Regions from separate parts of the Actinoplanes sp. NPDC023801 genome, predicted to be linked through region 3. Evidence: riboswitches for the same ligand, from Rfam matches in the RefSeq annotation. Region 3 holds a riboswitch; each other region holds the start of a gene.
What was found. Region 3 has a riboswitch for cobalamin ahead of AB0G04_RS28185 (VWA domain-containing protein). Riboswitches for the same ligand answer to the same signal wherever they lie in the genome.
Positions count from the first base shown of each region.

Region 1: it holds a riboswitch for cobalamin, as region 3 does, so the genes downstream of both, AB0G04_RS10735 (CbtB domain-containing protein) here and AB0G04_RS28185 (VWA domain-containing protein) in region 3, are expected to answer to the same signal.
Region 2: it holds a riboswitch for cobalamin, as region 3 does, so the genes downstream of both, AB0G04_RS42245 (ribonucleoside-diphosphate reductase subunit alpha) here and AB0G04_RS28185 (VWA domain-containing protein) in region 3, are expected to answer to the same signal.

Region 1 is NZ_JBFAAI010000004.1:187,298-191,503, reverse strand. It holds gene AB0G04_RS10745 (suppressor of fused domain protein) at 1-130, opposite strand, end outside; gene AB0G04_RS10740 (S8 family serine peptidase) at 127-1,290, opposite strand; adenosylcobalamin (AdoCbl) riboswitch at 1,385-1,538, shown strand; gene AB0G04_RS10735 (CbtB domain-containing protein) at 1,547-1,741, shown strand; gene AB0G04_RS10730 (CbtA family protein) at 1,732-2,487, shown strand; gene AB0G04_RS10725 (histidine phosphatase family protein) at 2,484-3,050, shown strand; gene AB0G04_RS10720 (AAA family ATPase) at 2,985-3,590, opposite strand; gene AB0G04_RS10715 (GNAT family N-acetyltransferase) at 3,614-4,078, shown strand; gene AB0G04_RS10710 (GNAT family N-acetyltransferase) at 4,075-4,206, shown strand, end outside.
Region 2 is NZ_JBFAAI010000046.1:33,149-37,354, forward strand. It holds gene AB0G04_RS42230 (GNAT family N-acetyltransferase) at 1-78, shown strand, start outside; gene AB0G04_RS42235 (NUDIX hydrolase) at 48-518, opposite strand; gene AB0G04_RS42240 (cupin domain-containing protein) at 657-1,142, opposite strand; cobalamin riboswitch at 1,321-1,536, shown strand; gene AB0G04_RS42245 (ribonucleoside-diphosphate reductase subunit alpha) at 1,658-4,036, shown strand; gene AB0G04_RS42250 (ribonucleotide-diphosphate reductase subunit beta) at 4,036-4,206, shown strand, end outside.
Region 3 is NZ_JBFAAI010000017.1:191,802-196,007, forward strand. It holds gene AB0G04_RS28185 (VWA domain-containing protein) at 1-1,870, opposite strand, end outside; cobalamin riboswitch at 1,904-2,033, opposite strand; gene AB0G04_RS28190 (gluconokinase) at 2,203-3,753, opposite strand; gene AB0G04_RS28195 (citrate synthase) at 3,891-4,206, opposite strand, start outside.

The DNA.
Region 1 (4,206 bases), on a different contig from region 3:
GCCAGTGCCCGTGCGCCGGGTACGCCGACGCCGCCCGCAACGCGAACCCCTCCGCCGGATACGACACGTGCCACGGCTGCGCCTGCGGGTACAGCCGGCCCATCGCCTCGGTGATGACCTCCCACATCATCCCGGCATTTGATCATGACCGTGGGCGGCCTGCCATCCCCGCCGCCGGCCCCGCGCCACCACCGCCGCCACCAGACCCGCCAGCAGCGCCAGCCCCGCACCACCGGCCGCGAACACCCCGGCGCGCTCCCAGTCACCGCCACCACCGGCCGCCACCGGCACCGCCGGCACCCGCGCCACCCCGGCCACCACCGGCCCGGCCTCCTCCGACAACGCCCGATACGGATTCAGCACCCCCGCGCCGTACTGACTGCTGCGCGCACCACCCGGCGCCGGATCAGCCGACCGCAACAACCGCTGCGTCAACTGCGACGCACTGTCCCGCGGAAACCGCTCCCGCAGCAACGCCACCGTCGCCGACACGAACGGCGCCGCGAAACTCGTCCCCTGCACCGCCCGGTGCCCCCGCAACGGCGCCAGCACCGTCACCCCGTCACCGAACGCCGCAATGTCCACATGCGGTCCCGGCTGCGAATAGTCGGCAACGGTACCGTCCGCCCGCACCGCACCCACCCCGATCACCCCCGGATACCCGGCCGGGTACGCCACACCACCGGCAGCACCCCCGTTACCGGCCGCCGCCACCACGATCACCCCGTCCTCGACCGCCCCGGCAATCGCGGCACGCACCTGCGGATCCGCCGACGGCATCACGAGCGAGACGTTGATCACGTCCGCGCGGGCCGTACCCGCCGCCCACGTGATCGCCTCCGCGAACGCCGCCGCACTCGACTGCCGCCCACCACCCGGCGTCCGGCCGTCCAGCTCCGTGTCCTCACTCACCCGGACCGGAATGATCGTCGCCCCCGGCGCCAGCCCCTGCACCCCGGTCCGCGCATCCGCCAGCCCCGCGATGATCCCGGCCACCGCCGTACCGTGCCCCACACAGTCCCGCCGCCCGTCCGCCGCACCGTGCAACAGATCCCGGCCCGCCAGCACCCGGCCCTTCAACTGCGGATTCCGTGCGTCCACCCCGGAATCGATCACCGCGACCCGCACCCCGGCCCCGGTCGCCAGACCCGCCAGCCGCGCCGGCGCGTACGCCTTCAACTCCACCGGCACCCCCGCCGCCACCCGGCCCGGACCCAGACACGGCGCCGCCCGCACCGGTGCCGCCGGCACCACCACCGCACCCAGCACACCGGCCACGACAACCGCCACGAACCGCACGAAAACGCCACCCCCCGCAGCACAACGACCGGCGTGGATGCTACCGCCGCCCAGTTGTGCCCCGCCCACCCCGGCCGTTAGGTTGAAACCAGCCAATTCTGCGGTGTGTGAGGGAAACCGGTGAGAGTCCGGTGCGGTCGCGCCACTGTGAACGGGCCCTCAGCCAGAGGGCCGGTGAGTCAGGACGCTCACGCGCCGCAGGCCCCATCGATCGGGACGCGTCATCCCGTAGGAGGTTCACTCCACCATGTCCAAGGCACAGACCCTCACCACGCCCGCGGTCTCCGCGAAACTCCTCGCCACCGCCGCCGGCTTCACCGGCATGATGCTGCTGCTGGCCTACCTCGTCGCCTTCGACCAGGGCGCCCTCTCCCAGACCGGCATGTACCTGCACGAACTCATGCACGACGGCCGCCACCTGCTCGGTGTCCCGTGCCACTGAGCCAGGCCACGCCCGGCTACATCCAGCTCCTGCTCCGCGGCCTGCTGGCCGGCCTCTTCGCCGGCCTGCTCGCCGGCGGCTTCGCCTACCTCGCCGGTGAACCCCACGTCGAGGCAGCCATCGCCATCGAAGAAGCCGCCACCCCCGCAGCGCAGACAGCCGGCGAACCCCTCGTCGACCGCGACATCCAGCGCGCCGTCGGCCTGCCCCTGGCCACCGCCCTCATCGGCCTGGCCCTCGGCGGCATCCTCGCCACCGCCTACACCCTCCTGCGACGCCACCTGCGCACCGGCAGCGACACCCACGCCGCCCTCGGCCTCGCCGCCGCCGGCTACCTCGGCATCGTCGCCATCCCCTTCCTCAAATACCCACCCAACCCACCCGCCGTCGGCGACCCCGACACCATCAACCAGCGCACCGCCGGCTACCTCGCCGCGGTCGCCCTCGGCCTGGTCGCCGTCTGGGCCGGCACCCTCGCCACCCGCACCCAGACCCACCAGTGGCGCCGCGCCGCCGCCGGCACCGCCGGCTTCCTCGTCGTCGTCACCATCGCCTACACCCTGCTACCCGCCTTCCACGAAGTCCCCGACGACTTCCCGGCCACCCTGCTCTGGGACTTCCGCATCTCGTCCCTCGGCACCCAGACCGTCCTCTGGACCGTCCTCGGCATCACCTTCGCCGCCCTGCTGAACCGGCTCGCCACCCGCACCGGCACACCACAGACGGCAACCGTCACCACCGCGTGACCAGACTGCGGCTGATCGCCGCCGGACACACCCCAGCCCTGCGCAAGGCAGTGTTCGGCGGCGACCACGACCTCGACGACGGCGCCCGCAACGCCACCGCACACCTGCGCGACTCACCCCTGCTGCAACCCCACCGATACCCCCACACCCGGTGGACCGTCGCACCGTCCCGCGCCGCCCGGCAGACCGCCACCCTCCTCGGCGCCCACCACACCGCCGAGGAACCCGCACTCCGCGACCCCGGCTACGGCACCTGGACCGGCCTCACCCTCGACCAGATCGACCAGGCCACCCTCGAACACTGGCTCACCGACCCGCACGCCCGCCCCCACGACGGCGAATCCCACACCACAATCACCGCCCGCACCGCCGCATGGCTGCACTCCCCACGCCAGACCGGCCACAGCCAGACCGTCGTCGCCCACCCCGCCATCATCCGGGCCCTGCTCGCCACCGCCCTGCAACTACCCGCCGGCCACCCCCACCAGCTCACCGTCTCACCGCTGGCCGTCGCCCACCTCACCCACCACCACCGCTGGACCCTTCACCTGCCGACCGCCTGACACCCGCAACCGGTCGAACGCCTTCGGACCCACCAGCGAGCCCAGCGCCGCCACAATCACCCGCGCACACGCCACCGGACCCGTCCGCGTCGTATCCACCACGACATCACGGTCACCGACCGCATACACCAACCCCTGCGACCGCGCCAAACCCACCGGCCGATCCCCGCGCGCCAACTCCCGCCGATCCAACTCCTCCGGCGCACACCGCACCTCGACCAGCGTCACATCGAACCCGCGCAACGTCTCCAGCAGATCCACCAGCCGCCACGGCTCACTCAACGGATAATCCATGATCACGTCATTGCCGGCCGACGCCAGCCCCGCCACCGCCCGGTGATAACCCCGCCGCGTCCGCGTCAACATGTCATAAACCCCGACATCGTCGAGCACCCGCGTATGCACCGTCGACCGCATCTCCCCCAACCCGTCCACCGGGAAGAAGAACCACGGATCCGCCAGCAACGGCAACAACGCCCGCCCCACACTGCTCTTACCCGAACTCGACGCCCCATTGAGCAGGATCACCCGGCCGTTCATGCCACGACCGTACAGTGATCACCGTGACCCTCCGCATCACCGTCGACGACCTCACCGGACCCGACATCATCGCCCTGCTCCAGGAACACGTCGACCAGATGCGCGCCATCACCCCACCCGAAAGCAAACACGCCCTCGACCTCGACGCCCTGCGCCACCCCGACATCACCATGTGGACCGCCCACGACGGCGACCATCTCCTCGGCTGCGCCGCCCTCAAACACCTCGACCCTCACCACGCAGAAATCAAATCCATGCGTACGGCCACCCGCGCCCAACGCCGCGGCGTCGCCGCCGCCCTGCTCACCCACCTCATCGAACAGGCCCGCCACCGCGGCTACCAACGCCTCTACCTGGAAACCGGCACCGCCGACTTCTTCCACCCCGCCCGCACCCTCTACCAGCGATTCGGCTTCCAACCCTGCGAACCGTTCGCCGACTACCGCACCGACCCCAACAGCACCCACCTCACTAAACTCCTCACATGATCAGCCCCCTCACCGCCGGCGACCTCGACACCTGCGCCACCCTGTTCGCCCGCACCTTCAGCCAACCACCCTGGAACGAAACCTGGCACCCAGCCGACGCCGCCCGCCGCCTCACCGACATGCTCAAC
Region 2 (4,206 bases), on a different contig from region 3:
GTGGAGGAGGCGGCTTCGCACGCGGCGTCTTCGCAGGTGGCTTCCTCTCAGGCGGCGCCGAATCCGTCCTCCAGGTAGGCGGACCCGCCGCCCGACCGGGCCCGCAGCGCCGCGGCGACCCGCCGGGCCAGCAACGGCAGCAGCCGCTCCTCCGCCTCCGGCCCGGTGCACCAGGCCCATCCCCGCAGCTCCTCGGCGGGCAGCCGGATACCGGCAGCGTCCCTTGCGAGGAGGATTCCGCCATCGAAGATCAACATCAATCCTTCGGTACGCCCCTCGCGCGCCGGAACCCAGTCGGTGACCAGCAGCCGTCCCACCGGTACGGAGAGCCCGAGTTCCTCCCGCAGTTCCCGCGCCGCTGCCGCCCGTGGCGACTCGTCAGCCTCGACGCAGCCACCGGGAACCTCCCAGTGCGGCTTGTAAGTGGGCTCGACCAGCAGCACCCGATCCTGCTCGTCACAGAGCAGAACCCCGGCCCCCATCCGTTTGCGTGGCAACGTGGCCGTCCAGTCCAACACCCACCCCTTCCCTTCCGGCTGGCCCCCACCGCTGTCTCAGCGTGCTTGAGGCAGCGGTGGGGTCCAGCTTGGGTTGTTGGGCTGGCAGCTCCCACTGTCTCAGCGTGCTTGAGACGGCGGTGAGAGCCAGCCGGGTTTTCAGTCCAGCCAGTGGTTGTCGTGTTCCAGGTAGAAGGCGGCCTTCTCCTCGTCGCTCATCTGCCCGATGCCGGCGAGACCCTCGAAATAGCCTTCGCGCGGCGCGCCGGGGGAGAAGTGCAGCAGCATCGAGGCGGGTTCACCGGACCGGTTCTTGAACCCGTGGATGCCGCCGATCGGCACGTGCACCCAGTCGTGCGGTTCCGCCTCGATCCACCGGTTCCCGTCATAGATGCTCATGACGCCGGAAAGGATGTAGAAGGATTCGCTGATCGTACGGTGGAAATGGGGGTCGGGGCCGGTGACGCCGGGCCCGCACTCCCAGCGGTAGAGGCCGAAAAGCCCTCCGGTGGAGGCACCGCTGGAGAGGTAGTGAACCCGGGTGCCGTTGTTCGGATAGACGAAGTCGGGGGCTGTCCCGGCCGGCCGGTAGACGGCGCTCTTCTCCCCGTCGTCCCCGTGATACTGCGGCGGCGGATATGTCATGGATCTATGTCTACCCGAAGACCGGAACCGGCCGGACGACTTTCCGGCGAAGGTGACGACCCGGCAGCCGACCGCTCTCCGCCCGTTCCCCGTCGCCGGGGAGGGCACTCCGGTATCGCGGGGGAGTGACATGGTCAACACAGCATGTTGGGTTAGGAGTTTCGGAAGCCGCCCATATATGGTGTTCCTCGCAGCTGGTTCGGTCAGGTGGTCACACACCTGACCGAGGCAACAGGGAACCCGGTGCGAAACCGGGACTGCCCCGCAGCGGTGAGTGGGAACGACCGCCGTCAGATGAGCACTGGGCTCGCACGAGCCTGGGAAGCGACGGCCAGTAGGTGGCTTTCAGCCGTGCCCGCGAGTCCGAAGACCTGCCAGCGCGCCGTACGCCATGGTGGTGTGCGGCGGTCGAAGGCCGCGTGGGACGGCCGACGCCGGATGTGTCCTCGCGGCCGTGTGCCCGGGGACCGATGGTGTCTGCCCCCGCGCGCCGAGCTCGCGAGGAGAGAGCAGGCATGACACTCACGCCGCAGAAGACGGGCGTGCCGGAGCAACGCCGGCACGTGATGCAGGTGCGCAAAAGAAACGGTGACCTGGAACCGGTCGACGTCAACAAGATCGTCAAGGCCGTCGAGCTGTGGGTCTCCGACCTGGACGAAGTGGACCCGCTACGGGTGGCGACCAGGACCATCAGCGGCCTGTACGACGGCGCGACGACCGCCGAGCTGGACAAGTTGTCGATTCAGACGGCCGCCGAGCTGATCGGTGAGGAACCGCAGTACTCGCGCCTCGCGGCCCGGCTGCTCTCCGCCTACGTCGACAAGGAGGTCCGCGGGCAGGGTGTGGCCAGCTTCAGCCAGTCGATCCGGTACGCCCACGGCCTCGGCCTGATCGGCGACGAGACCGCCGCCTTCGTGGCCCGCAACGCCCGCAAACTCGACGATGCCGTCGACGTGACCGGTGACCTGCGGTTCGAGTACTTCGGCCTGCGCACGGTCGCCGACCGTTACCTGTTGCGCCACCCGCACGAGCGGCTGGTCGTGGAGACCCCGCAGTACTGGCTGCTCCGGGTCGCCTGCGGCCTCTCCAAGGACGCCCGCGAGGCGATCGGCTTCTATCGGCTCATGTCGTCGCTGGCCTATCTGCCCAGCTCACCGACCCTGTTCAATTCGGGCACCCGGCACACCCAGATGTCGTCGTGTTTCCTGGTCGACTCGCCGAAGGACGAGCTCGACTCCATCTACGAGCGTTACCACCAGGTCGCGAAACTGTCGAAGTTCTCCGGTGGAATCGGCATCGCCTGGTCCCGGGTCCGCGGCCGCGGGGCGCTGATCCGGGGCACGAACGGCAAGTCGAACGGCATCGTCCCGTTCCTGAAGACGCTCGACGCCGGCGTGGCGGCGGTCAACCAGGGCGGCCGGCGTAAAGGCGCGGCGTGCGTCTATCTCGAGCCGTGGCATCCGGACGTCGAGGAGTTCCTGGAACTGCGCGACAACACCGGCGAGGACTCGCGGCGCACCCACAACCTCAATCTGGCGAACTGGATTCCCGACGAGTTCATGCGCCGGGTCGAGGCCGACGCCGAATGGTCGCTGATCGACCCGTCGGACGCCCCGGAACTGCCCGACCTGTTCGGCGAGGCGTTCGACGAGGCCTACCGCGCCGCGGAGAAGAAGGCGGTCAGAACCGTCAAGGCCCGGGATCTGTACGGGCGGATGATGCGCACGCTCGCCCAGACCGGAAACGGCTGGATGACGTTCAAGGACCGTTCCAACGCGCTGTCGAACCAGACCGGTGAACCGGGCAACACGATTCACCTGTCGAACCTGTGCACCGAGATCCTCGAGGTCAACAACGACGACGAGACGGCGGTCTGCAACCTCGGGTCGATCAACCTGGGCGCGCACGTCACGCCGGACGGCATCGACTGGGAGAAACTGCGGGAGACGGTCCGGACCGCGGTCGTCCATCTGGACCGCGTCATCGACATCAACTACTACCCGTCGCAGCAGGCGGCCGCGTCGAACCCGCGCTGGCGGCCGGTCGGACTCGGGCTGATGGGCCTGCAGGACGCGTTCTTCACCCTGCGGCTGCCGTTCGACTCCGAGGCGGCGCGTGAACTGTCGACGCGCGTCCAGGAGGAGATCTACCTGACGGCGCTGGAGGCCTCCGTCGCGCTGGCCGAGAGCTTCGGTGCGCACCCGGCGTTCGCCGAGACCCGCGCCGCCAAGGGCGACCTGCACCCGGAGCTGTGGGGCGTCACGCCGGTGCAGACCGAGCGGTGGGCCGCCGTCAAGGAACGGATCACCGAGCACGGCCTGCGGAACTCGCTGCTGGTCGCCATCGCGCCGACGGCGACGATCGCGTCGATCGCGGGCGCCTACGAATGCATCGAGCCGCAGGTGTCCAACCTGTTCAAGCGCGAGACGATGTCCGGCGAATTCCTTCAGATCAACACCTATCTGGTACGGGAACTCAAGTCCCGCGGTCTGTGGACCGCCCCCATCCGCGAGGCGATCAAGCGGGCCGAAGGGTCGGTGCAGGGCATTCTCGACCTGCCCGACGATGTCCGCGAACTGTTCCGCACGGCGTGGGAGATTCCGCAGCGCGCCCTGATCGACCTGGCCGCCGCCCGTGCCCCGTACATCGACCAGTCGCAGTCGCTGAACCTGTTCATGGCCGCGCCCACCATCAACAAGGTCTCCTCGATGTACCTCTACGCCTGGAAGGCCGGGCTGAAGACGACCTATTACCTGCGTTCGCGCCCGGCGACCCGGATCCAGCAGGCCACCGTCGCCGTCGCGCCGGCCGCACCGGTCTCGCTCATCCCGGCAATGACCGCCGCGGAAGCCTGCTCCCTGGAAAACCCCGAATCGTGTGAGGCCTGTCAGTGATGCTGCTCGACCCCGGAATGGACCTGACCCTGCGGCCGATGAAGTATCCGCACTTCTTCGACCGGTTCAAGGACGCCATCAAGAACACGTGGACCGTGGAGGAGGTCGACCTGCACTCCGACCTCGCCGACCTTGCCGAGCTGTCGCCCGCCGAACAGCACCTGGTGTCA
Region 3 (4,206 bases):
TGGCGACGGCGGCCCGCAGTCCGGCGGCGAGCGGCGTGCGGCCGCCGGTCCGCAGGGCTGCCAGTCGCTGCACGCCCACCTCGTGGCTTGATGTCGGGGGCAGCACCACCTCGGCGTCGCTGCCCCGGAAGGTGATCATCCCGATCCGGTCCCGCCGCTGGTAGGCGTCTCGCAGCAAGGACAGCACGGCCGTCTTGACCAGTGTCATCCGCTTGCGTGCGGCCATCGAACCGGAGGCGTCCACGACGAAGAGCACGAGGTTCGCCTCCCGCCCGACGTGCACCGACTCGCGCAGGTCCCGCGGCTCCACCCGGATCCCCCGTACCGCACCGGCGGCGCCGGCCGCGCCGCCCTCAGAAGCACCGGCACCGTCGAGGGCGGGTCGGTCCAGGGCGGCTCGGTCCAGGGCGGCTCGGAGGGTGGCGAACAGGTGCGGAGCGCCGGAGATCTTGCCCTGCGGCAGCCGGGCACCCACGACGCGGCCGCGCCGGGCGAAGGCCGGGGAGCGCCGGCCGGCGTGACCGCCCTCGCCACGGGCCGCGATCCGCAGCGTGCGCGGACGGTACGCGGTTCCGGCGGCGGCCACCGCCCCGGACGGTGACCGGCCGGTGGCGGGGTCGTCGGTGGACGCCGACGGATCAGGTCCCGGCGAGGGTTCCCGGCCGGGGCCGGCGGGCATGTCGGACTCGCTCGGCGGGTGGGTGCTCCCGCCCGTACCGCCGGAGGGGTTCTGCGGGCCGGGAGAACCGCCTCCGCCGCCCGGGCCGTCGTCGTCGGGACCGTCGTCGCCGGAGGGGTCCGTGGAGCCCGGGACGCCCGGCGTCTCCGGTGGCGCGGCGTCCTCCTCCTCGGCCTGGCGTTCGGCCTCGGCCAGGGCATCGTCGAGTTTCTGTTCGTCGGTGCCGGGCGGGTCGAGCGGGTCGGTACGGCGCCGGTGCGGAAGGGCCAGCCGGGCCGCGTCGCGGACGTCGTCGGCGGTGACCCGGTCGCGGCCGTGCCAGGCCGCAAGCGTCACCGCGCAGCGGGCCACCACGATGTCGGCACGCATGCCGTCGACACCGTAGGCGAGGCAGACGCGGGCGATCCGATCGAGTTCGGCGTCCGGCAGATCCACCGACGGCAGAACGGCGCGGGCCGCGGCGATGCGCGCCGCGTAGTCACGTTCCTGCTGCTCGTAGCGGGCGGCGAAACCGGCCGGGTCGGCCTCGTAGGCGAGCCGGCGCCGGACCACCTCGGCGCGCTGGCGGGCGTCGCGGGGCGCGGCGACCGTGACGACCAGGCCGAACCGGTCGACGAGTTGCGGGCGGGGCTCGCCCTCCTCCGGGTTCATGGTGCCGACCAGCAGGAACCGGGCGGCGTGCTTGACCGAGACGCCGTCCCGCTCGACGTGGGCGCGGCCCATCGCGGCGGCGTCGAGAAGCAGGTCCACGAGGTGGTCGGGAAGGAGGTTGACCTCGTCGACGTAGAGGACGCCCCGGTGTGCGGCGGCCAGCAGTCCCGGCTCGTACGCCTTCACGCCGTCGCTGAGGGCCCGCTGCAGGTCGAGGGTGCCGACGACGCGGTCCTCGGTGGCGCCGACGGGCAGTTCCACGAGGCTCGCGGGCCGGTCGTCCGACGGCCCGCCCGGTGTGTGCGGGCCGTCGGGACAAGCGGGGTCGGGCGCGGCCGGGTCACAGGCGAACCGGCAGCCGTGCACGACCGTAACCTGCGGCAACAGGCTGGCCAGGGCGCGGACCACGGTGCTCTTGGCGGTGCCTTTCTCGCCCCGGACGAGAACCCCGCCGACGGCCGGGGACACCGCGGTCAGCAGCAGGGCGAGACGTAGGTCGTCGAGGCCGACCACAGCCGAGAACGGGTACGGAGTCGTCACCAGGATCCCTTCGGTGCGGGTGTCCACGCCCGCGCGTCGGTTGTCACGAGCGGCCGGAGTTCCTGGCTCCCGGAAAGCCCTGTCGACGAGCCACCGGTCACAGTGGCGGGACCGTCCCGGATTCGCACCGGGTTCCTCCGCTACCGCTCGCCGGTCACTCTTCCCGACCGGCCGGGCACCCGTCAACGCGGGGTCCGTCACGGCCGTCCCGCCGGGGCGAGCAACCGGCTGGGCGGGTTCGGTCACCACCGTCCCGCCGGGACGAGCAACCGGCTGGACGCCACCGTTGTCTCGGCGTCGATGAGACAACGGTGGCGTCCAGCCAGGGTTGATCAGGAGCGGACGGCCTTCTCGGTGCTGGGGAGAGGTTCCGGGGCGAGGCGGTCGAGTTCGGCGACGACGTCCAGGACGGCCAGGGCGGACTTCTCCACGAGCGGCCGCAGCCGGCGGTAGAACTCGGCGTCGTCCGGGTCGGGGCGGACCGGCCGGCCGGTATGCACCAGCGCGGCGGCCTGGTCGAGGTCGGGCAGTTCACCGAGGGCGTGCCGGCCGAGCAGGCAGGCGCCCAGCGCGGTGCCCTCGGGCACGTCGGCCACCGTGACCGGCAGGTCCAGGGCGGCGGCGAGCACGTCGACCCACAGTTTGGAGGCGGCCGCCCCGCCGGTGGCCCGGATCTCGGTGAGCGGGTGGCCCTCGGCGTCGAACGAGTCGCGGACCAGCGCCAGTTGCTGGCAGACACCCTCGACGGCGGCCCGGACGAGGTGCGGGCGGCCGTGCTCGCGGCGCAGCCCGAGGTAGGCGCCGCGCAGGCCGGGCCGCCACCACGGGGCCCGCTCGCCGAGCAGGTACGGCAGGCAGAGCAGGCCCTCGCTGCCGGCGACGACCCGGGACGCCTCCTCCAGCAGGGCCGCGTCCCGCTCGTCGGCGTCCTCGCCGTCGCCGCCGGGCATCAGGGTCTGCCCGGCCCAGCGGACCACCGAGCCGGCGTTGTTGACGGCTCCGCCGATCACCCAGCGGTCCTCGGTGAGGGCGTAGCAGAAGAGCCGGCCGGCGGCGTCGGCGGTGGGAACGCCGACGACGGTACGCAAGGCGCCGCTGGTGCCGAGCGACACCGCCCCGATGCCGGCCGGGGTGGCGCCGACCCCGAGGTTGGCCAGCGGCCCGTCGGCGGCGCCGATGATCAGCGGGGTGCCGGCGTCCAGGCCGGCGGCGGCGGTGATCTCGGTGCTGAGCCGCAGGGACGTGGTCGTCGGCACCACCTCGGCCAGTTGCGAGTGGCGTACCCCGGCGATCTCGACGGCCTCGTCGTCCCACCGCCGGGCGTGGATGTCGTAGAGGCCGGTGCCGGAGGCGATCGACAGGTCGACCTGGAACGGCCCGCCGGTGAGCGCCGCGACGATCAGCTCCTTGACCCCGCCCCAGCGCGCGGCGCCACGCAGCGTGCCGGGGTCGGTCTCGGCCCACCAGGCAAGCTTGGGCAGCGGCGACATCGGGTGGACCGGGGTGCCGGTGCGGGCCTGGAGCTCTCTGGCCCGGCCCTCGGCGACGATGCGTTCGCACTGCGCGGCGGCCCGGTTGTCGGCCCAGGTGACGACCGGCCCGGCCGGCTTGCCGTCGCCGTCCATCGGGACGAGCGCGTGCAGGAACGAGCTGAGACTGATCGCGATCACCCGGTCGCCGCGCTCACGGCAGGCCGCGGCCACGTCGATCAATGCCTTCCGCGCCGCGTCGGCGAGCTGGACCGGGTCGAGCTCGGCGCGGCCCGGAGCGGGCACGGCGAGCGGGTAGTGGACACTCGTCAGAGCGCGGATCTCACCATCCGGCCCCGCGGCGATTCCCTTGGTCGAGGTGGTCCCGGTGTCGATGCCGATCACGACGTCCATACGTCTCCTCCTGCCGCACTTCCCTGCCGTGGGAGCCTTTCATGCCCGCCGGGGCCACCGGCCAAGCCCTCCCCGCGGCGCACACACAGCAGCGCCCCGCCGGGAGTCCGGCGGGGCGCTGCTGAGGTGGATCCGGGTCAGCGCTGGTCGAGCGGCACGAAGTCGCGGACCGGCGAGCCGGTGTAGATCTGCCGCGGGCGGCCGATCTTGTTGGCCGGGTCGAGCATCATCTCGCGCCACTGCGCGATCCATCCGGGGAGCCGGCCGATCGCGAAGAGCACGGTGAACGCGTTGGTCGGGAAGCCCATGGCCTTGTAGATCAGGCCGGTGTAGAAGTCGACGTTCGGGTACAGCTTGCGGGAGATGAAGTACTCGTCGGAGAGCGCGATCTCCTCGAGCTTGAAGGCGATCTCCAGCAGCGGATCCGGCTTGTCCAGGGTGGAGAGCATCTCC